3 regions of the Bradyrhizobium sp. 186 genome follow, and region 1 is predicted to be linked to each of the others. Evidence: predicted binding sites of a transcription regulator. Region 1 holds the regulator's gene; each other region holds the start of a gene.

Region 1 (6,852 bases):
GGTCATGAGGTCGGCCATCACCTGGCAAGGATGCGAGCGCCGCGTCAGCCCGTTGATGACGGGCACGGTGGCGTTCGCCGCAAGCTCGAGCAGCGCATCGTGGTTGAGGATGCGGATCATGATCGCGTCGACATAGCGCGACAGCACGCGTGCGGTATCGGCGATGGTCTCGCCGCGGCCGAGCTGCATCTCGGCGCCGGTCAGCATGATGGGCTCGCCGCCGAGCTGGCGCATGGCGACGTCGAACGACACCCGCGTCCGCGTCGACGGGCGTTCGAAGATCATCGCCAGCGTCTTGCCTTCGAGCGGCTTGACCGGCTGATGCGCCTTCTGCTTCGCCTTCATCGCGGATGATGCGGCCAGCATCCGCTTGAGCTCCGACAGCGGCAGCTCGTCGATATCGAGGAAATGCTTTGGCGTCTTGTTGGGCGTCTGGCTCATCAGCTTGCCGCCCGCTTGGTCTGGCCTGCGGAAATCGCGGCACAAGCGCGTTCGAGCCGCACGACGCTGTCCTCGATCTCCGTTTCCGTGACGATCAAAGGCGGCAGAAAGCGCACGACATTGTCGCCGGCCCCGACCGTGAGGAGCTTTTCGTCGCGCAGCGCCGCAACGAGATCGCCCGACGGCACCACGGCCTTGATGCCGATCAGAAGCCCCTCGCCGCGCACTTCGCTGACGACGTTGCCGTAACGGTCGATCACGGAGGCGAGCTTCTGCTTCAAGAGCAGCGACATCTTCTGCACGTGATCGAAGAAGCCGGGCTTGAGCATGACGTCGAGCACCGCATTGGCGGTGGATATCGCGAGCGGATTGCCGCCGAAGGTCGAGCCGTGCGAGCCGGGCGTCATGCCGGAGGCCGCCTCCGCGGTCGCAAGGCACGCGCCGATCGGAAAGCCGCCGCCGAGCGCTTTGGCCAGCGACATCACGTCGGGCGTGACGCCGAGGCGGCGATGGGCGAAGAGATCGCCGGTGCGGCCCATGCCGGTCTGCACCTCGTCGAACGCCAGCAACAGGCCGCGCTCGTCGCAGAGATTGCGCAACGCCTTGAGGAACGCCGGGGTGGCAGAACGCACACCGCCCTCGCCCTGGATCGGTTCGATCAGGATGCCTGCGGTCTGCGGACCGATCGCCTTCTTGACGGCTTCGAGGTCGCCATGCGGAACCTGGTCGAAACCGTCCATCGGCGGACCAAAACCTTCGAGATATTTCGCCGAGCCGGTCGCAGCCAGCGTTGCAAGCGTGCGGCCGTGGAAGGCACCTTCGAAGGTGATCATGCGATAGCGGTCGGGATGGCCTTTTGCGGCCTGGTAGCGGCGCACGACCTTGATCACGCATTCCAGCGCTTCGGCGCCTGAATTGCAGAAGAACACGAAGTCGGCGAAGCTCTCACTGCACAGGCGGCTCGCCAGACGTTCGCCGTCCGGGCTCTGGAACAGGTTCGACATGTGCCACAGTTTCGTGGCCTGCTCCTGCAAAGCCTTGACCAGCGCGGGATGGGCATGGCCGAGCGCGTTCACGGCGACGCCCGAGGTGAAATCGAGATAACGGTCGCCATTGGTCGCGATCAGCCAGCAGCCCTCGCCGCGCTCGAAACCGAGGTCGGTTCTGGCGAAAACGGGAAGCAGATGCGGCGCGGCGCTGTTGGTCATGACGTCACTTGGATGTTGCGGACGGACTGAGCGTGCATTGCGCAGCGCACCATTGACCGGCCCGGAAAACGAAACGTGCCGCCTTTTCAGGGCGGCACGTATCACCATCTTATGCCTGGTAAGACGGGTGTCAATGCCGCCCGGAAAGCCTCGCGAAACGCTGAATCCGTAGTCTTGCGGTGACGATTTTCCGGCTTTTAGCCACGGAACATGTGGAAGCGAGTCCGCGGACTCTTGCGCGTGAGTCACGCCATATTGTAGCGTTTGGCTTGTCAGATACGACATCTCGTGCAGCGGTTCTGATCTCTAAGTCCTCATGTACCGGCGTAACGTTCGGGCGCACTTCGCGCGCCCGGCGAGCCTCAAGGGATTCTGGCGGCACGGGTTTTTCAAGGCTTAGGCATTCGCTGTGAGGCCCCAGCATGGTGGTGCGCAGCGAGGGAAAGGGTGCAATGACGGTTTTGACCTGGTCCGACGATCGCGTCGAGCAGTTGAAAAAGCTCTGGGAGGCCGGACTTTCGGCCAGCCAGATCGCGGCTGAGCTCGGCAATGTGACCCGCAACGCCGTGATCGGAAAGGTGCACAGGCTCGGCCTGTCCGGCCGGGCCAAGAGCCCATCATCCGCTGCTCCTCGGCCGCGCAAGGCGCGCCCCGCGCAGCATATGATGCGGGTAACCCGTCCGATCTCGCGCGGCAACACCGCGCTGGCGCAGGCCTTCGAGGTCGAGGAGGAGCCGGATCCGGTCACCTACGACAACGTGGTGCCGATGAGCCAGCGGTTGTCGCTGCTCGAACTGAACGAGGCGACCTGCCACTGGCCGGTCGGCGATCCCTCGAGCCCGGACTTCTTCTTCTGCGGCGGCAGGGCGCTCTCGGGCCTGCCCTATTGCGCCCAGCATTCGCGTGTTGCGTACCAGCCGGCAGCTGATCGTCGCCGCGCACCGGCCAAGCCGGGGCCGCGCTGAGCTGGTCGGCGATCAAGGCTTCACCGTCCAGGCGACGGCAGCTCGACTGACGACGGCAAACTCCATTCGCTGTCGTCCTGGACAAGCGCGCGGAGCAGCGCGCAGATCCGGGACCCATAGCCACCGAAAGATGTAGTTATGGGGACTCGGAGTGACCTTTTTCGCGCAACAACCACTCCCTGTGGTTGTGGGTCCCGGATCTGCGCTCCGCTCTGGACAACGCTGCGCGTTGCCAGGAGCTACGCTTGTCCGGGACGACGGCTGAGATTGTAGCCGCAGCCAAACTCAAGCCCGCTAAAATTTACGCCTGCTCCGCCTTCGCGAAACGATCGTCCAGCGCGTAGCCGGCGCCGCGGACGGTGCGGATCGGGTCCTGCTCGCGGCCGAGATTGAGCAGCTTGCGCAGACGGCCGATGTGGACGTCGACGGTACGCTCGTCAATATAGATGTCGCGGCCCCAGACGCTGTCGAGCAGTTGCTCGCGCGAGAACACCCGACCCGGATGTTCCAGGAAGAACTCCAGCAGGCGATATTCGGTCGGGCCGAGATCGATCGGCCGGCCCGAGCGCGCCACGCGGCGCTTCTCCCGGTCGAGCTCGATATCGCCAAAAGCGAGCACGGTGGCAAGCCGCTCCGGGCTTGCGCGCCTGAGCAGGCCCTTCACGCGCGCCAGGAGCTCCGGCACCGAGAACGGCTTGACGATGTAGTCGTCGGCGCCGGTCGCGAGCCCGCGCACCCGCTCGCTCTCCTCACCGCGGGCGGTGAGCATGATGATCGGGAGCTGCTTAGTATCCGGCCGGGTGCGAAGCCGCCGGCACAGCTCGATGCCGGACAGCCCGGGCAGCATCCAGTCGAGCACGATCAGGTCGGGGATATGCTCCTTGAGACGGGTGTCGGCGTCGTCGCCGCGCATCACCGTCTCGACGTCATAGCCGTCGCCTTCGAGGTTGTAGCGGAGAAGCTCGGTCAGAGCTTCCTCGTCCTCAACCACCATAATGCGTGCGCCCATGGTGTCGTCGCTCCTTAACTATTCAAGTATTCGGGACCGTCGTGGCGAAGGTCGTCATGTCGCCCTTCGGACGCTTGTCGGTCATGGCCTGACCTTCGATCATGTAGAACACGGTCTCGGCGATGTTGGTGGAGTGGTCGCCGATCCGCTCGATGTTCTTGGCGCAGAACATCAGATGGATGCAGAACGAGATGTTGCGTGGATCCTCCATCATATAGGTGAGGAGCTCGCGGAACAGCGAGGTGCAGATGGCGTCGACTTCCTCGTCGCCTTTCCACACCGCCATCGCCGCCGGCAAATCATGCGCGGCATAGGCGTCCAGCACCGACTTGACTTGCTGCTGCACGAGGTCGGTCATGTGCTCCAGGCCGCGGAACAGCTTGAGCGGATGGAAATCCGTCTCCAGCGCCGCGACGCGCTTGCCCATGTTCTTGGCGAGATCGCCGATCCGCTCGAGATCCGTCGCAACGCGCATGGCGCCGACGATCTCGCGCAGATCCACCGCCATCGGCTGGCGGCGGGCGATGGTCAGTACGGCGCGCTCCTCGATGCGCTTCTGGAGCACGTCGATCTCGACGTCGGTTGCGACCACGCGCTGGCCGAGCGCGACGTCGCGCCGGATCAGCGCGTCGACGGAATCGACGATCATGCGCTCGGCAATCCCGCCCATCTCGGCGACCAGCCGGGTGAGTTCCTGGAGGTCGGTGTCGAAGGCCTTTGCGGTATGTTCAGAACCCATGTCCCGTCTCCTCAGCCGAACCGGCCAGTGATGTAATCCTGCGTGCGCCGATCGGTCGGCGACGTGAAGATCTTGCTGGTGTCGTCGAACTCGATCAGCTCGCCGAGATACATGAAGGCGGTCTTGTCGGAGACGCGGGCCGCCTGCTGCATGTTGTGGGTCACGATCGCGATCGTGTAGTTCTCGGACAGTTCCTGGATCAACTCCTCGACCTTGGCGGTCGAGATCGGATCCAATGCCGAGCAGGGCTCGTCGAACAGGATGACCTCGGGCCGCACCGCGACCGTGCGGGCGATGCAGAGGCGCTGCTGCTGGCCGCCGGACAGCGACAGGCCCGAGGCGTTGAGCTTGTCCTTGACCTCGTTCCACAGCGCGCCGCCGCGCAGCGCCTTCTCGACGCGGACGTCCATCTCGGACTTCGATATCTTCTCATAGAGGCGGATGCCGAAGGCGATGTTCTCGTAGATCGTCATCGGAAACGGCGTCGGCTTCTGGAACACCATGCCGACCCGTGCGCGCAGCAGGTTGAGGTCGAGCCTGGTATCGAGGATGTTGGTCTGGTCGAGCATGAGCTGACCGGTGGCGCGCTGGCCCGGATACAGATCGTACATCCGGTTGAAGATGCGCAGCAGGGTCGACTTGCCGCAACCCGATGGGCCGATGAACGCCGTGACGCGGTTGGTGCCGAGCGTCAGGTTGATGTTCTTCAGCGCGTGGTGCTCGCCGTAATAGAAATTCAGGTTGCGCACGGTCACCTTGGCGGGCGCATCGGGCAGCACCGGCGCATGGGGCAGTCCGCCGGACGCGCTCATCGATACGGAAAGATCACTCATTTTGCGGTCCTCTCGGCGCCAAGGATGCGCGCGCCAATATTAAGGGCAAGAACGGTCAGGGTGATGAGCAGCGCCCCGCTCCAGGCCAGCTGCTTCCAGTAGGCGTAGGGGCTCTGCACGAAGTTGTTGATGGTGACCGGCAGGTTGGCCATCGTCTTGTTCAGGCTCAGGCTGAAGAACTGGTTCGACAGCGCGGTGAACAGCAGCGGCGCGGTTTCGCCGGCGACGCGGGCGGTGGCGAGCAGCACGCCGGTGATGAGGCCGGAGCGCGCCGAGCGATAGGCGATCCGCTTGATCACCAGCGAGCGCGGTAGGCCGAGCGCGGAGGCCGCCTCACGCAGCGCGTTCGGCACCAGCAGCAGCATGTCCTCGGTCGTGCGCAGCACCACCGGGATCACGATCACGGCGAGCGCGAGACAGCCGGCGAGCGCCGAGAAGCCGCGCATCGGCACCACCACCGCACCATAGATGAACAGGCCGATGATGATCGAGGGCGCGCTGAGCAGGATATCGTTGATGAAGCGGATCACCGACGTCAGCCTGTCGTTGCGGCCGTATTCGGCGAGATAGGTGCCGGCGAACATGCCGAGCGGCGCGCCGATGCCGACGCCGAGCACGGTCATGATCAGCGAGCCGACGATGGCGTTGAGCAGGCCGCCCTCGTTCGATCCGGGCGGCGGCGTGTTCTCGGTGAAGAGCTGGAAATTGAGTCCGGCCAGGCCGTTGTAGAGCAGCGTGATCAGGATCAGCGCGAGCCAGGTGACGCCGAAGGCGGCGGCGGCGATGCAGAGACCGCGGATCACGAAGTCCTTGCGGCGGCGGCGTGAATAGATCGGGTTCATGGCCTTAATTCCCCGCCTTCTGTTCCAGCCGCATCAGCATCAGCCGCGCGCCTGCGAGCACGAAGAACGTCAGCACGAACAGCAGCAGGCCGAGCAGGATCAGGCCGGACTGGTGCAGGCCGTCGCTCTCGGCGAACTCGCTGGCGATCGCCGCCGAGATCGTGGTGCCCGGCGCGAAGATCGAGGATGAGATCCGGAACGAGTTGCCGATGATGAAGGTCACCGCCATGGTCTCGCCGAGCGCACGGCCCAGCGCCAGCATGACGCCGCCGATGATGCCGACGCGGGTGTAGGGGATCACCACGCTGCGGACGACTTCCCAAGTGGTGCAGCCGACGCCGTAGGCGGCCTCTTTCAGCACCGGTGGCACCGTCTTGAACACGTCGACCGAGATCGAGGTGATGAAGGGCAGCACCATGATCGCGAGGATCAGCGCGGCGTTGAACAGGCTGAGATAGGACGGCGGCCCGGCGAAGATCGCGCCCAGCACGGGAACGCCGTCAAAAATCTTGATCATGAAGGGCTGGAAGGTGTTGGCCAGGAACGGGCCCAGCACGAAGAAGCCCCACATGCCGTAGATGATCGAGGGAATGCCTGCGAGCAGCTCCACCGCCATGCCGATCGGGCGGCGCAGCCATTGCGGGCAGAGCTCGGTCAGGAAGATTGCAATGCCGAGACCGACGGGAATGGCGATCAGCATCGCGATGAAGGAGGTGACGAGCGTGCCGTACATCGGTCCGAGCGCACCGAGCACGGGCGGATCGGCGGACGGCGCCCAGCGCTGCGTCCACAGGAACGAGAAACCGAATTCCTTC
Region 2 (6,852 bases), 1.2 Mb from region 1:
CGCGGTCAAGGCCTCACGGAAGCCATCGAAATCGCGAACGCAATCAGCGGCGAGTTGCTGGAGCGCGTCGACCGGCTCTGCTGGAACGACGGCAATGAAGCCGCTGATGGAATCGACGATCGGGCGGATGACAGGAATCGGCCGCGTCTTGTCGGCAAATGTCGCGCAGGCCGCCATAAGTTCGGCCTCGGTTCTGCCGGGTGCGAGCGCCATCGGCGCTTTCAGTGTGGCATGGAAACCGTATTTGCGCGGGTCGGCGCTGATGTCGTGCCAGTCCGCCGCTGCGACGAGCGCTTCGTCCGGAAATGGCAACTCGCTCGCGGCGCGGGCATCGTAGCCGAGCAGCTCGGCGCCGAAGCGGGAGAGGGCGCTGTCGGCGCCGGCGGCAAAATAGATCGCGTAGCGGGGAAAACCTGTCATTGCCTGAAGATAACCGGTTTAAGCCGCAATGACAGGCTCGCGCGACATCGCCACCGTGATGCCGAGCAGCCGCGTCGCATCAGTCAGATGCGCGAGCTTTCCGGCGGCGATCACCGCGATGAGTCGCGGCCGCAGCGGCACGCTGTCGTCGACCAGGAGAATGTCGGCGCGGCGTCCTTCCGCGACGACGCCACGATCGGCAAGGCCGGTTGCGAGCGCGGGCCCGGCGGAGACCAGGTTCCAGGCCTCCGTCAGCGGCAGCACGCCGTCGGCGGCGAGGCGGAATGCCGCGAGCAGCGGCGCAGGATAGTAATAGTCCGATGCCAGCACCGAGCAGAGGCCCTTGGCGATCATGTCGGATGCCCTGGTCCAGCCGGTGTGGCTGCCGCCGCGAACGACGTTCGGCGCACCGTAGACGACGGCATCGCCGGCGGCCACGGCATCCCGTGCCGTCTCCTCGTTGACGGGAAACTCGGCAATCCTCGCGCCCATGGCGCGAAACGCCTGGCGCATCGCCGGCGTCGCATCGTCATGCGAGAGCATCTGCACTTCGGCCGCACGGGCCGCAGCGGCCAGTCGCGCTACTGAGGCCGGCACTTCACCGGCGCGCGAAAGCACGCGTTCGACAAGTCTGTCAAACTCCTCGCTGGAAAGTCCGGTGCGCTCCACCATGCGGTTACGCTTGCGCGGCTTCGCCATGTCGGCAACCGTGCCGTCCATGTGGTCGTTGAAGGCGAACACATCGACGCGGCCTTCGGCGAGCCACTGGCCGATCTCCTCTTCGGCGTCGAGATTGTAGGTCTCGTGCCGCAGATGGAAGCGGGTGTCGGCGGCGAATTGCGGACGCTGGCGCTCGATCGCTTCCATCAGGCACCGGGCATTGTCGGCGCTGCGCAGGCCCGGCTCCCACGAACAGGTCGTGGCGTGGAACACCGTCGTGATGCCGTTGCTGATCGCCTGGCGATCGCTGTCGGCAAGCGCGACGTCGATCGGGAAGTCGACGCCGGCGCGTGGCATCATCTGCCGCTCGAAGGAATCGCCGTGCAGATCGACGATGCCGGGAAGGACCAGCAGGTTGCGCGCATCGATCGCGAGCCGTGCGCGGCCGCGCGATGCATCGACCTGCGCAATGTCCGTTCCGGACACGGCAAGTGAAGTTTCAACAAGCTCCGAGCCGATCAGCGCCCGGCCACCCTCAAGAAAAATATCTGTCACGCGACCGCGTTTCGTTTGCTGGCAAGAGAACCAGTAAGAGAACCAGTGAGAGAATTCGCCCGTGCTTCGTATGTCGAGAGAAAATCTTCAATCCCGAGCTTGCGGAAATCGGGCAGTGCCTCACGCAATTTGTCGTGATCCCAATCCCACCAGGCCAGCCTGGCGAGCCGTCCGGCGATTTCTTCCGAGAACCGCCGCCGCACGATGCGCGCGGGATTGCCGGCGACGATGCTGTAGGCCGGCACGTCCTTGGTGACGATGGCACCGGCGGCGATGACCGCGCCGGTGCCGATGTTGCGGCCCGGCAGCACGATCGCGCCGTGGCCGATCCAGACGTCATGGCCGATATGGACGTAATGCTGGCGCCGCCAGTCGAAGAATTCTGTATCGTCGCTCTCGCCGGGAAAGTAGGCGCTCGAGCGATAGGTGAAATGCGCCTGGGTAGCGCGGTCCATCGGATGATTGCCGGGATTGATGCGGGTCATTGCCGCGATCGAGCAGAATTTTCCGATGGTGGTGTAGGTGATCTGCGCGTCGTTCACGACATAGGAGTAATCGCCCATCGTCACTTCATGCAGGATCGTGCGCGCGCCGACCTCGGTATAGGCGCCGAGCCTGGTCTCGAGCAGCTTCGCCGAGGGGTCGATGGTCGGTTGGACCGAGAGCGCCTTGGCGGCCATGTTGCATCCGAAAGATCGAGGGCGGGGCCTCGTCTTCGAGCGGCTTGATGACATTGTCATGACGAAGCAATGACAGGGGATGAGGTGTGTAGGATCGCCGCACCGCAGCGCGCGTGTCACACAAGTGTCAAGCGCCGGCGTTAGCGGTGGGTCCCAGCTACTCTGGAGTCCTGCATGCTGGTGGTGGAAGGTCTGACGTGCCGCTTCGGCGCAAAAGCCGCGGTGGACGATGCCTCATTTAAAGTTGCCCCCGGCGGCTTCGTCGGTGTGATCGGACGCTCCGGCGCCGGCAAGTCGACCCTGCTGCGGACCATCAACCGCCTCGCGACGCCGACACAGGGCCGCATCCTGTTCGATGGCATCGACGTCACCGCGCTGCGCGGCAAGGAGCTGCGGCAGTGGCGCGCGCGATCGGCGATGATTTTTCAGCAATTCAACCTGGTCGGCCGGCTCGACGTGCTCACCAACGTCCTGATGGGGCGTCTCGCGACGATGCCGGCCTGGCGTTCGCTCACACAGACCTGGCCCGAGGCTGACATGGCGCTGGCGATGTCGGCGCTCGAGCAGTTCGATATCGCCTCGCTCGCAGCCCAGCGCGCCGACCAGCTCTCCGGTGGCCAGCAGCAGCGCGTCGCGATCGCCCGCGCCCTGGTGCAGCAGCCCGATATCATCCTTGCCGACGAGCCGATCGCTTCGCTCGACCCGCGCAATACCAAGATCGTGATGGATGCGCTGCTGCGCATCAACAAGCACTTCGGCATCACCGTGCTCTGCAATTTGCATTCGCTCGATCTGGCGCGCAGCTATTGCGACCGCCTGATCGGCATGGCCGCGGGCCGCGTGGTATTCGACGGCGCGCCGTCCGCGCTCACCGATCATGTTGCGCGCGAACTCTACGACCTTGAAGCCGCCGACGTCATGGGCGGCACGCCGGTGCCGGCGCCCGAGGGTATTCCGGCGCTTGGAACGGCGGCCGCCGCCTGAGCGCGCCGCACCTGTAGTTGCCAATTTTTGCGTCAACCGACCCAACCGATGAAGAGGGTATCATGATCACTCGCAGACTCATTCTTGCCGGCGCCGCCGCGCTCGCGTTCACGACTTCAGCCTCCGCCGAGGACTGGAAAGCCAAATATCCCGAACTGACCTTCGCGGTCATTCCGGCGGAAAACGCCTCGGGCGTTACCGAGCGCTGGGCGCCGTTCATGAGCTATCTCTCCAAGGAATTGGGCGTGAAGGTCACGCTGCGCATCGCCAACGACTACGCTGCTGTGATCGAAGGCCAGCGCGCCGGCAACATTCATATCGCGAGCTATGGCTCGGCGTCGTTCGCCCGCGCCCGCCTGACCAGCGTCAAGACCGACGCCTTCGCCAACGACATCAACGCCGACGGCTCGACCGGTTATTACTCGGTGTTCTTCGTCAAGGCGAGCAGCCCCTACAAGAGCGTCGATCAGCTGAAGGGCAAGAACCTCGGCCTCGTCGACCCGAACTCGACCTCGGGCAACAACGTGCCGCGCTTCGAGCTCGACAAGATGGGCATCGCGGACGCCGACACCTATTTCAGCAAGGTCGTCTTCACCGGCAGCCATGAGAACGCGATCCTGGCGCTGGCGCAGGGCACGGTCGACGTCGCCGCCAACCAGTGGACCAGCGATGACGATTCCACGCTGGCGCAGATGCTGACCAAGAACATGTTGAAGAATGCCGACGGCTCGGCGATGAAGAAGGACGATTTCCGCATCATCCACAAGTCGGCGCCGATCATCAACGGCCCCTATGCCTACAATTCCGATCTGCCGGAAGAGGCCAAGGCCGCGATCGCGAAGGCGTTCTTCGACGCGCCGGCCAAGGACAAGGCGGCCTTCGATCGTCTCCAAGACGGCCAGAAGAAGGGTTTTCATCCCGCTACCACCAAGGATTGGGATGGCACGATCGAGCTGATCAAGTTCGTCGATGCACTGCGTAAGAAGAAGGCGTCCTGAATTTCGGGACGACGCACTGGAGCCGGGTCGATGGACCCGGCTCTTTCTCTTTGACCGACCACTTTTCCTGACCAGATGACCGTCGCGGTTTCGATCCTCCCCGAGCAGCAGCTCGCCGTGCTCAACGCCGCCTATCGCCAGGCGGTCGCGCGCAAGCGGCTCCGACTCCTGTTGGGAGTCGTGATCTTCGCCGCTGCACTCCTTCTTGCCGCGATCGGCGCAGAAGTGAATTTGCGCACGCTGTTCGCCTATTTCGGCAACTTCATCAGCTATTTCGACCGCATCCTTACGCTCGACAACGGTCAGCGCGTCTGGACCGATGTCGGCGAATGGCTGTGGGGCTGGCGCAAATGGCTGAAGATGCTGGGCGAGACCCTGTTGATCAGCTACGTCGGCACGCTGATCGGAGCGACCTTCGCCTTTGTTCTGAACTTCTTCGCGGCCGAGAACACTTCGCCCGCGCCCTGGCTGCGCTTCGTGGTGCAGCGCCTGCTCGAATTCGCCCGCACCGTCCCCGGCATCGTCTTCGCGCTGATCTTCGTCATCGCCTTCGGGCTCGGCCCGATGGCCGGCGTGCTGGCGATCGCGATCCATTGCACCGGCGCGCTCGGAAAACTGTTCTCGGAGATCGTCGAGAATGCCGACATGAAGCCGGTCGAGGGTATCCGTTCGACCGGCGCGAGCTGGCTCGCCTGCATGCGCTTCGCCATCCTGCCGCAGGTGACCGCAGGTTACGCCAGTTACGCGCTGCTGCGCTTCGAGATCAACGTCCGCGAAGCCTCCGTGATGGGTTTTGTCGGCGCTGGCGGCATCGGCCAGGAGCTCGTCGTCGCCATCCGCAAATTCTACTATTCGGACGTCAGCGCGATCCTGCTCACCATCATCGTCACGGTCTTCATCATTGACATCACCACCGGCTGGCTGCGCGGCCGCCTGTTCGGCAAGGAGGCTCGGACGTGACGAGGCCGCAGGAGGTCGACACCGCGCAGGTTCGCGCGCGCTATCCTGATGTGTTCGGCCGGCCGGCCTCGGCGCGGCTCGCAATGCCGGCGATGATCGTCGCGGCATTCGCGATCCTGGTGTACGGCTTGGTTGACCTCGAGTTCTCGCCGCAGCGCTTCCTCGCCGGCCTCGGCGAGCTCGGCTGGATCAGCATGATGATGATCCCGCCGGATCCCGGCTCGTCACTGCCAATCTATCTGAAGGCGCTGGGCGAGACCCTCTCGATCGCGCTGCTCGGCACGACGCTGGCCGCGCTGTTCGCGCTCCCGGTCAGCCTGCTTGCTGCCCGCAACGTGGTGCCGTCGAAGATCCTGCGCTTCCCGGTCCGGCGCTTCCTCGATTCGATCCGCGGCATCGACACGCTGATCTGGGCGCTGGTGTGGATCAACGTGGTCGGGCTCGGACCGTTCGCCGGCGTGCTCGCCATCGCCGTGTCGGATTTCGGTGCCTTCGGCAAGCTGTTCTCCGAGGCAATCGAGGGCGCCGACCAGAAACAGGTCGAGGGCATCCGCGCATCCGGCGGCAGCGCGCTGCACGAGATCCGCTTCGGTCTGCTGCCGCAGGTGCTGCCGGTGATTGCCGGCCAGGTGCTCTATTTCATCGAATCGAACACGCGCTCGGCCACCATCATCGGCATTGTCGGCGCCGGCGGCATCGGGCTCCAGCTTGCCGAGCAGATCCGCGTGTTGGAATGGCAGAGAGTGTCGTTCCTGATCCTGATGATTCTGGTCGCGGTCGCGGCGATCGACTTCATCTCGGGGAAGCTCCGTTTCGCCATCATCGGCCGGCGGGCGGTGGCGTAGCTCAGGAGCGAGTCGCGACTCTCTTCCTTCTCCCCTTGTGGGAGAAGGTGGCGCGAAGCACCGGATGAGGGGTCTCTGTCCGCGAACTCAAACAGGCGTTGGCGCTCGCGGAGAGAGACCCCTCACCCGGATCGCATCTCCGATGCGATCCGACCTCTCCCACAAGGGGAGAGGTGCACCGACTGCGTGGCCGCACGCTCACCCGTTCTCCACCAGAAACTCCACCCGCTCCGCGGCGAAGCGCGAGTGCTTGATCACCAGCGGCTTGCCTTCGAGATCGAGGTCGGTTGCGTCGACCACCAGGATCGGCCGGCCGAGCAGGAGATCGAGCCGGGCGGCATCGGTCGCGTCCACGATGCCGGCCGTGATGCGGGTTGCGCCTCGGCGGTAGTCGCGGACGCCGTAATGCTCGAGCAACTTCGTCATGGAGCGCGTCGTCGCGAATACAGCCCCCGCGCCCGGAAACAGTTCTGCTGACAGCCAGGTGGTGGAGACGCAGATCGGCGTGCGGTCGGCGAGGCGAATGGCCTCGATCCGGACCAGCGGTGCGCCGACCTTCAGGCCAAGCTCCCGCGCGAGCTCGCGGGTCGCGACGTCTTCGGAGGCCTCGATCAACTGGCCGCGCGGCTCGCGGCCGCCGGCGCCGACGATCTCGGAGAAGCGGGTACGCGAGCGCAGCGGGTAAGCGAGACGTTGGGCCTCGACATAGGTTCCGCTGCCGCGCTCGGCGCGCACCAGGCCGCGCTCGGC
Region 3 (6,852 bases), 4.3 Mb from region 1:
CGCTCCAAAAATCCCGAACCGAGATTGAGCGTGCTGTTGCCGGCCGACTGGTCATAATTGGTCGAGGTCGGCATCGGAACCGGGGTCGGTGACGGCAACGGCGTCGGGGTCGGGGTCGGCGTCGGACTTTGCGCGAAGCCGGGCGTCGCCCCTGACATCATCACGACGAGCGCAAACGCCATGGCGATCTGGCGGACACGGTCCAGCCCGATCGTCTGCCGTGTCCCGGAGAGCTGCGAGGTGCAGCGCATGACGACAAATCCCGAAACGAATGGTGGGGGCGCAGGAATGCAACATAAGCTGCGGCGCGTGCGGCGATTTGTGCTGAACAGCCACGGAGGGTCAACCGGTTGGCACGCCACGGCCGAGGCTATTGCCCTGATTGTGGTTCCGCGGCCACAGGTCGCAATTTGCAATCCCGTTCGCCCGGCCCGGTCTTGAAATTCGCGCACCGCTTGCTAACGCGCGATTTTCATGTTGCAATATCGGACACAATCGGAATTGGCGCTCGGCTGTGCGTTTCGCGACATTGAGACTCAAGACTCGAACAGACTTCCGGAAGCCCGTTTGTGGCGTGGCACGCGAAAAGCGGCCGCGTCTTTTTTGTATCTAGCGGAGGAGACTGAGGATGCCGCAAAAGGGCACCGTCAAATGGTTCAACCCGACCAAGGGCTATGGGTTCATCAAGCCGAACGGCAGCGACAAGGACGTGTTCGTCCACATCTCTGCCGTCGAGCGTGCCGGACTCTCCACCCTCAACGAAAACCAGGTGGTTGAATACGACCTCGTGGAAAACCGCGGCAAAGCCTCCGCGGAAAACCTCAAGGTCTCCTGACTACTCTCAAGACCTGCGAGAGATCATGACGTTGCCCCCGGCTCTGCCGGGGGATTTTATTTGTGACCATGAAGAAAAGCGTGCGCTCCGCCGCTTCAGCTCGTCACGACGGGCGCAATCAGAAAATTTTCCGTCGCCCCGCTTCCCGCCGTCTTGCAGACGTCGCCCTCGATCCGGACCTTGCCGGTGGCGATCAGCCGCAGCGCCTCGGGATAGATGCGGTGCTCGACTTCCAGGATTCGTTCCGAGAGCGTAGCGGGCGTATCGTTGTCGCTAACGGGGACCGCGCCCTGCATCACGATCGGGCCGGCATCGGTCTCGGGGATGACAAAGTGCACCGTCGCGCCGGACAGTTTAACGCCGGCGCGCAAGGCCTGGCCGTGCGGGTCGAGGCCGGGGAAAGATGGCAGCAGGGAGGGATGGATGTTGAGCATCCGCCCGTACCAGGACTTGGTGAACTCGGCCGTGAACAGGCGCATGAAGCCGCCAAGGCAAATCAGCTCGATGCCGTGCTGATCGAGGGCTGCTTGCAGCACCGCCTCGAAGCCGGCGCGGTCCTTGCCGAACGGCTTGCTCTCGATCACCAGCGTCTTCACGCCGCTCGCCTTGGCCCTTTCGAGTCCCAGGGCATCGGCCTTGTTCGAGATCACGAGGGAAATCTCGGCCGGAAAATCCGGCGCGGCCGCGCCCTTGATCAGCGCGGCCATGTTGGAGCCCCGCCCCGATATCAGGATGGCGACGCGGCGCTTCATGGGGCTCACGGCGCGAGATCGAGGTGGCCGTTATAGACCACGCGATGCTCGCCCTCGGCCGGGATCACCTGGCCGAGCACGGCGACCGTCTCGCCGGCATCGGTGAAGACCTGCACCACCTTGTCGACCGCATCCGGCTCGACGATCGCGATCATGCCGATGCCGCAATTGAAGGTGCGCAGCAATTCGAGCTCGGCGATGCCGCCCTGCGCGGCCAGCCATTTGAACACCGGCAGCACCGGCAGGCGCGCCAGATCGATGCCGACGCCGAGATGTTTTGGCAGCACGCGCGGAATGTTGTCGGTGAAGCCGCCGCCGGTGATGTGGGCGAGCCCCTTCACCGCGCCGGTCTCGCGGATCGCGCGCAGGCAGGATTTGACGTAGAGCCGGGTCGGCGTCAGCAGCGCGCCGCCGAGCGTCATGACGGGCGAGAACGGCGCCTGCGCCTCGAAGCTGAGCCCGGACTGCTCGACGATCTTGCGCACCAGCGAGAAGCCGTTGGAATGCACACCCGACGAGGCCAGGCCGATCACGGCATCGCCGGCGGCGATGTCCTTGCGCGGCAGCAACGTGCCCCGCTCGGCGGCGCCGACGGCAAAGCCGCCGAGATCATAGTCGCCATCCCGGTAGAGGCCGGGCATCTCGGCGGTCTCGCCGCCGATCAGGGCACAGCCCGACTCGCGGCAGCCCTCGGCGACACCCGCCACGATCGCCGCGGTTGCCTCCGGATCGAGCTTGCCGCAGGCAAAATAATCCAGGAAGAACAGTGGCTCGGCGCCCTGTACCACGAGGTCGTTGACGCTCATGGCGACGAGGTCGATGCCGATGCCGCCATGCAGGCCGGTCTCGATCGCGATCTTGACCTTGGTCCCGACGCCGTCGGTGGCGGCGACCAGGATGGGATCCTTGAAGCCAGCCGCCTTGAGGTCGAACAGGCCGCCAAAACCGCCGATCTCGGCGTCGGCGCCGGGGCGCGCGGTGGCGCGCACCATCGGCTTGATCAGGTCGACCAGGCGGTTGCCCGCATCGATGTCGACGCCTGAATCGGCGTAAGTGAGGCCGTTTTTGCGGTCGGTCATGCCCGATTTCCAGTGGGTTTGCGGCTGGTTACGTCGAATTCCGGGGACACGCAATGGCTCGCATGGCGCCCCGGGCTGTACTATGTAGATATCAACCGGTTCAGCCTTCAAACGGGCCGGATTCGACGTCAGGCCGGGTGCCGGGAAGCGCCGCGTGAGTATTCCGAATATCATTACCCTGGGCCGCATCATGCTGGTCCCGATCATTGTCTGGGCCATCGTGTCGAGCCAAATGGAGGTGGCGTTCGCCGTCTTCCTGATTGCCGGCATCAGCGACGCCGTCGACGGCTTCCTCGCCAAGCGCTTCAACATGGCGAGCGAGCTCGGCGCCCTGCTCGATCCGCTCGCGGACAAGGCGCTGCTGGTCTCGATCTACATGTCGCTCGGCATCTGGGGCGCCATTCCGCGCTGGATCGTGATCCTGGTGGTCTCCCGCGACATCATGATCGTCGCTGCCGTGATCGTGTCCTGGCTGTTCGACAAACCGGTCGAGATGAAGCCGTCGAAGGTGTCCAAGCTCAACACTGTGGCCCAGGTGGCGTTCGCGGCGCTGGTGCTGGCCGCACTTGCCTTTGGCTTCAAGCCGCAGCCCTATGATATCATCCTGATGGGCTTCGTCACGGTCTTCACGCTCTCCTCCGTGTCGCTCTATCTCGTCGAGTGGCTGCGGCACATGAGCACCATCGAGGCCAAGTGAGCCGGGACGCGGCCCCGCAAAAGGCCAACTCGCGCTCGATACGTCGAATCTCTTCAAGCAAAGCCGGCGCGCCGGCATGGAGCAAAGCAAGCGTGGCAGGCCGCGTTCATCCCCGACAATTGGCGTTTTCGCTTCCGCACGCGGAAAGCCTGAGCCGGGACAATTTCCTCGAAGGCCCCGCCAATGCGGCCGGTCTCGGCCTGATCGACAGCTGGCCGGAATGGCCGAACCGGATCATGTGGCTGGCCGGCCCCGAAGGAAGCGGCAAGAGCCATCTCGCCGCGATCTGGGCCGAGGACGCCGGCGCCCGCTCCACCACGGCCAATGCGCTGACCCCCGCGACCGTCCCGGGCGCGCTCGCGACCGGCGCGCTGGTGGTCGAGGATCTCAAGGCGAAGGATTTTGACGAGCGCGCCGTCTTCCATCTGATGAACCTCGCGCGTGAAGACGGCGCCTACGTCCTCTTCACCGGCCGTGAGATGCCGGCTGCGCTGGATATCGAGCTGCGCGACCTGCGCTCGCGCCTGCGCGCGGTCCCGGTGATCTCGCTCTTGCCGCCCGACGACCAGCTCTTCCGGGGCCTCATCGTCAAGTTCTGCGCCGACCGCCAGCTCACCGTTGACGAGACCGTGGTCAGCTACCTCGTCACCCGCCTGGAGCGGTCCTCGGCCGCCGCCCGGCAAGCCGTGGAACTGCTCGACAGCGAGGCCTTGCGGCTCGGCCGCCCCGTCACCAGGGCGCTCGCCGCCGAGCTGCTGCGGGACGCCTGACCGCGTCCGTTCGATTCCAAGGCCGCTTGACGCGGCGGGTTGGCGGAACATCAATGTCATCGAAACGTCATCGCACTCACACATGCTTGCGCCGGTTTTGCGCATAAGTCGCAAAGTGAGGCGAAACAGGATGGATCGACTTCTGATGGACTCTGCGCAAGCCATTGAAATTAAAGAAAAAGCTCAAGAACCAGAGGCACAGCCGGCGATCGCTTCGAGCCCCGAACGGTTCATCAACCGCGAGCTGTCCTGGCTGCATTTTAACCGGCGCGTCCTGGAGGAATCGGTCAATCCCAGCCACCCCGTGCTGGAGCGGGTTCGATTCCTGTCGATTTCGGCAAATAACCTCGACGAGTTCTTCATGGTCCGCGTCGCCGGCATCAAGGCCCAGGTGCGCGAGGGCATCGCCGAGCGCAGCCCTGACGGCCTAACGCCGTCGGAACAGCTCGCGCTGATCAACCGCACCGTCTCCCAGCTTGCCTCCGACCAGCAAGCGATCTGGCGTGACCTGCGCGCCACGCTGGCCGACGTCAACATCGTGCTGATCGACGGCAAGGAGGTCACCAAGGCTGAGCGGGCCTGGATTGAGGACTACTTCCTCAGCAATGTGTTCCCACTGCTGACGCCGCTCGCGATCGACCCGGCGCATCCCTTCCCGTTCATTCCGAGCCTCGGCTTCACCATGGCGCTCCAGCTCACGCGCGCCGCCGACGGTAAGCAGATGAACGCGCTGATCCGCATGCCCGGCAAGATCGACCGCTTCATCCGCCTGCCGGCCGACGGCACGGTGCGGCTGATCACGCTGGAACAGGCGACCGCCTTGTTCATCAACCGCCTGTTCCCCGGCTACAATCTCCACGGCCAGGGCGCCTTCCGCATTATCCGCGACTCCGAGCTCGAAATCGAGGAAGAGGCCGAAGACCTTGTCCGTCTGTTCGAGACCGCGCTGAAGCGGCGCCGCCGCGGGTCGGTGATCCGGCTCGAGATCGACGGCAAGATGCCGGAGCAGCTGCGCAGCTTTGTGCAGCATGCGCTCTCGGCCGCCGACGACGAGGTGTTTCTGGTCGACGGCGTGCTCGCCATGAACGAGCTCTCGCAGCTCACCCGCCTCGACCGGCCCGACCTCGAATTCACCCCTTATGTGCCACGCCATCCCGAGCGCGTGCGCGAGCATGGCGGCGACATTTTTGCCGCGATCCGGCAGAAGGACCTCGTCGTCCACCATCCCTACGAATCCTTCGACGTGGTGGTGCAGTTCCTCCAGCAGGCGACGCGCGATCCCGACGTCGTCGCGATCAAGCAGACGCTCTATCGCACCTCCAACAACTCGCCGATCGTGCGCGCGCTTGCGGAAGCCGCCGAGGCCGGCAAGTCCGTCACCGCGCTGATCGAGCTGAAGGCACGCTTCGACGAAGAGGCCAACATCCGTTGGGCGCGCGACCTCGAACGCGCCGGCGTGCAGGTCGTCTACGGCTTCCTCGAACTGAAGACGCACGCAAAACTCTCGATGGTGGTGCGCCGCGAGGGCGGCAGCCTCACCACCTATGTCCATACCGGCACCGGCAACTATCACCCGGTGACCGCGCGCATCTACACCGACCTTTCCTACTTCACCTCGGATCCGACCATCGGCCGCGACGCCGCGCGCGTGTTCAACTTCATCACCGGCTACGCGGCGCCTAGCGATCTGGAAAAGATGGCGGTGTCGCCGCTGACCTTGCGCAAGCGCATCATCCAGCACATCCAGGGCGAGACCGAGCATGCGCGGCACGGCAAACCTGGCGCAGTCTGGATGAAGATGAATGCGCTGGTCGATCCCGACATCATCGACGCGCTCTACGAGGCGTCACAGGCGGGCGTCCAGGTCGAGCTCGTGGTGCGCGGCATCTGCTGCCTGCGGCCCGGCATCCCCGGCCTGTCGGAGAACATCCGCGTCAAGTCGATCATCGGACGCTTCCTGGAACACGGCCGAATCTACTGCTTCGGGATGGGCCAGGGCCTGCCGAGCGCGAAAGCGGCTGTGTATATCTCGTCGGCCGACATGATGCCGCGCAACCTCGACCGCCGCGTCGAGGTGCTGTGTCCGCTGCAAAATCCCACGGTGCATCAGCAGGTTCTCGAACAGATCATGGTCGCCAACCTGAAGGACAATGAGCAGAGCTGGCAATTGTTGCCGGACGGGTCCTCAACGCGTATGAAGACCGCGAAGGGCGAGGAGCCTTTCAACGTCCACAACTACTTCATGACAAATCCGAGTCTGTCTGGCCGTGGAAAGTCGCTCAAGGAATCCTCGCCGCGTCGTCTCACGCGCCGGAGCGAACGTCATCAATCCTGATCGGGGATCGCCGACGTGACGCGGCCGCGCAAGCGTGGCTCGAGCGTCGCAGTCATCGACATCGGTTCCAACTCGGTCCGTCTCGTCGTCTACGAGGGACTGACGCGGAGCCTCATTCCGATCTTCAACGAGAAGACGCTGTGCGGCCTCGGACGCGAGGTGCAGAGCACGGGCCTGCTTGCGCCCGACGCCGTCGACAAGGCGCTGACCTCGCTGAAGCGGTTTCGCGCGCTGTGCCGCGTGATGCAGGTCGGACGCGTGTTTGCGATCGCGACCGCTGCGTGCCGCGACGCCTCCAACGGTCCCGACTTCATCGCAAAGGCCGAGCGCATCTGCGCCGTCAAGATCGAGATATTGTCCGGACCGCGCGAAGCGCGGCTGTCG

The links. Region 1 encodes PhoB, which activates phosphate uptake and scavenging genes when phosphate is short. Its sites were predicted from a motif close to TGTCATNNANCTGTCAT; they were not measured.
Region 2: the regulator PhoB is predicted to act here: its motif matches at 2,430-2,446, upstream of phnC (phosphonate ABC transporter ATP-binding protein).
Region 3: the regulator PhoB is predicted to act here: its motif matches at 4,188-4,204, upstream of IVB18_RS22970 (RNA degradosome polyphosphate kinase).

The regions. Positions count from the first base shown of each region.
Region 1 is NZ_CP082164.1:530,065-536,916, reverse strand. Features, by position in the region: gene argF (ornithine carbamoyltransferase) at 1-441, opposite strand, end outside; gene IVB18_RS02400 (aspartate aminotransferase family protein) at 441-1,649, opposite strand; gene IVB18_RS02395 (GcrA family cell cycle regulator) at 2,102-2,614, shown strand; gene phoB (phosphate regulon transcriptional regulator PhoB) at 2,916-3,623, opposite strand; gene phoU (phosphate signaling complex protein PhoU) at 3,646-4,362, opposite strand; gene pstB (phosphate ABC transporter ATP-binding protein PstB) at 4,374-5,195, opposite strand; gene pstA (phosphate ABC transporter permease PstA) at 5,192-6,037, opposite strand; gene pstC (phosphate ABC transporter permease subunit PstC) at 6,042-6,852, opposite strand, start outside.
Region 2 is NZ_CP082164.1:9,704,816-9,711,667, reverse strand. Features, by position in the region: gene IVB18_RS46430 (DUF1045 domain-containing protein) at 1-420, opposite strand, end outside; gene IVB18_RS46425 (alpha-D-ribose 1-methylphosphonate 5-triphosphate diphosphatase) at 439-1,635, opposite strand; gene IVB18_RS46420 (chloramphenicol acetyltransferase) at 1,632-2,315, opposite strand; gene phnC (phosphonate ABC transporter ATP-binding protein) at 2,490-3,299, shown strand; gene phnD (phosphonate ABC transporter substrate-binding protein) at 3,362-4,297, shown strand; gene phnE (phosphonate ABC transporter, permease protein PhnE) at 4,373-5,257, shown strand; gene phnE (phosphonate ABC transporter, permease protein PhnE) at 5,254-6,102, shown strand; gene phnF (phosphonate metabolism transcriptional regulator PhnF) at 6,301-6,852, opposite strand, start outside.
Region 3 is NZ_CP082164.1:4,819,292-4,826,143, reverse strand. Features, by position in the region: gene IVB18_RS23000 (autotransporter outer membrane beta-barrel domain-containing protein) at 1-251, opposite strand, end outside; gene IVB18_RS22995 (cold-shock protein) at 629-835, shown strand; gene purN (phosphoribosylglycinamide formyltransferase) at 931-1,587, opposite strand; gene purM (phosphoribosylformylglycinamidine cyclo-ligase) at 1,593-2,666, opposite strand; gene IVB18_RS22980 (CDP-alcohol phosphatidyltransferase family protein) at 2,821-3,363, shown strand; gene IVB18_RS22975 (DnaA/Hda family protein) at 3,456-4,133, shown strand; gene IVB18_RS22970 (RNA degradosome polyphosphate kinase) at 4,279-6,468, shown strand; gene ppx (exopolyphosphatase) at 6,484-6,852, shown strand, end outside.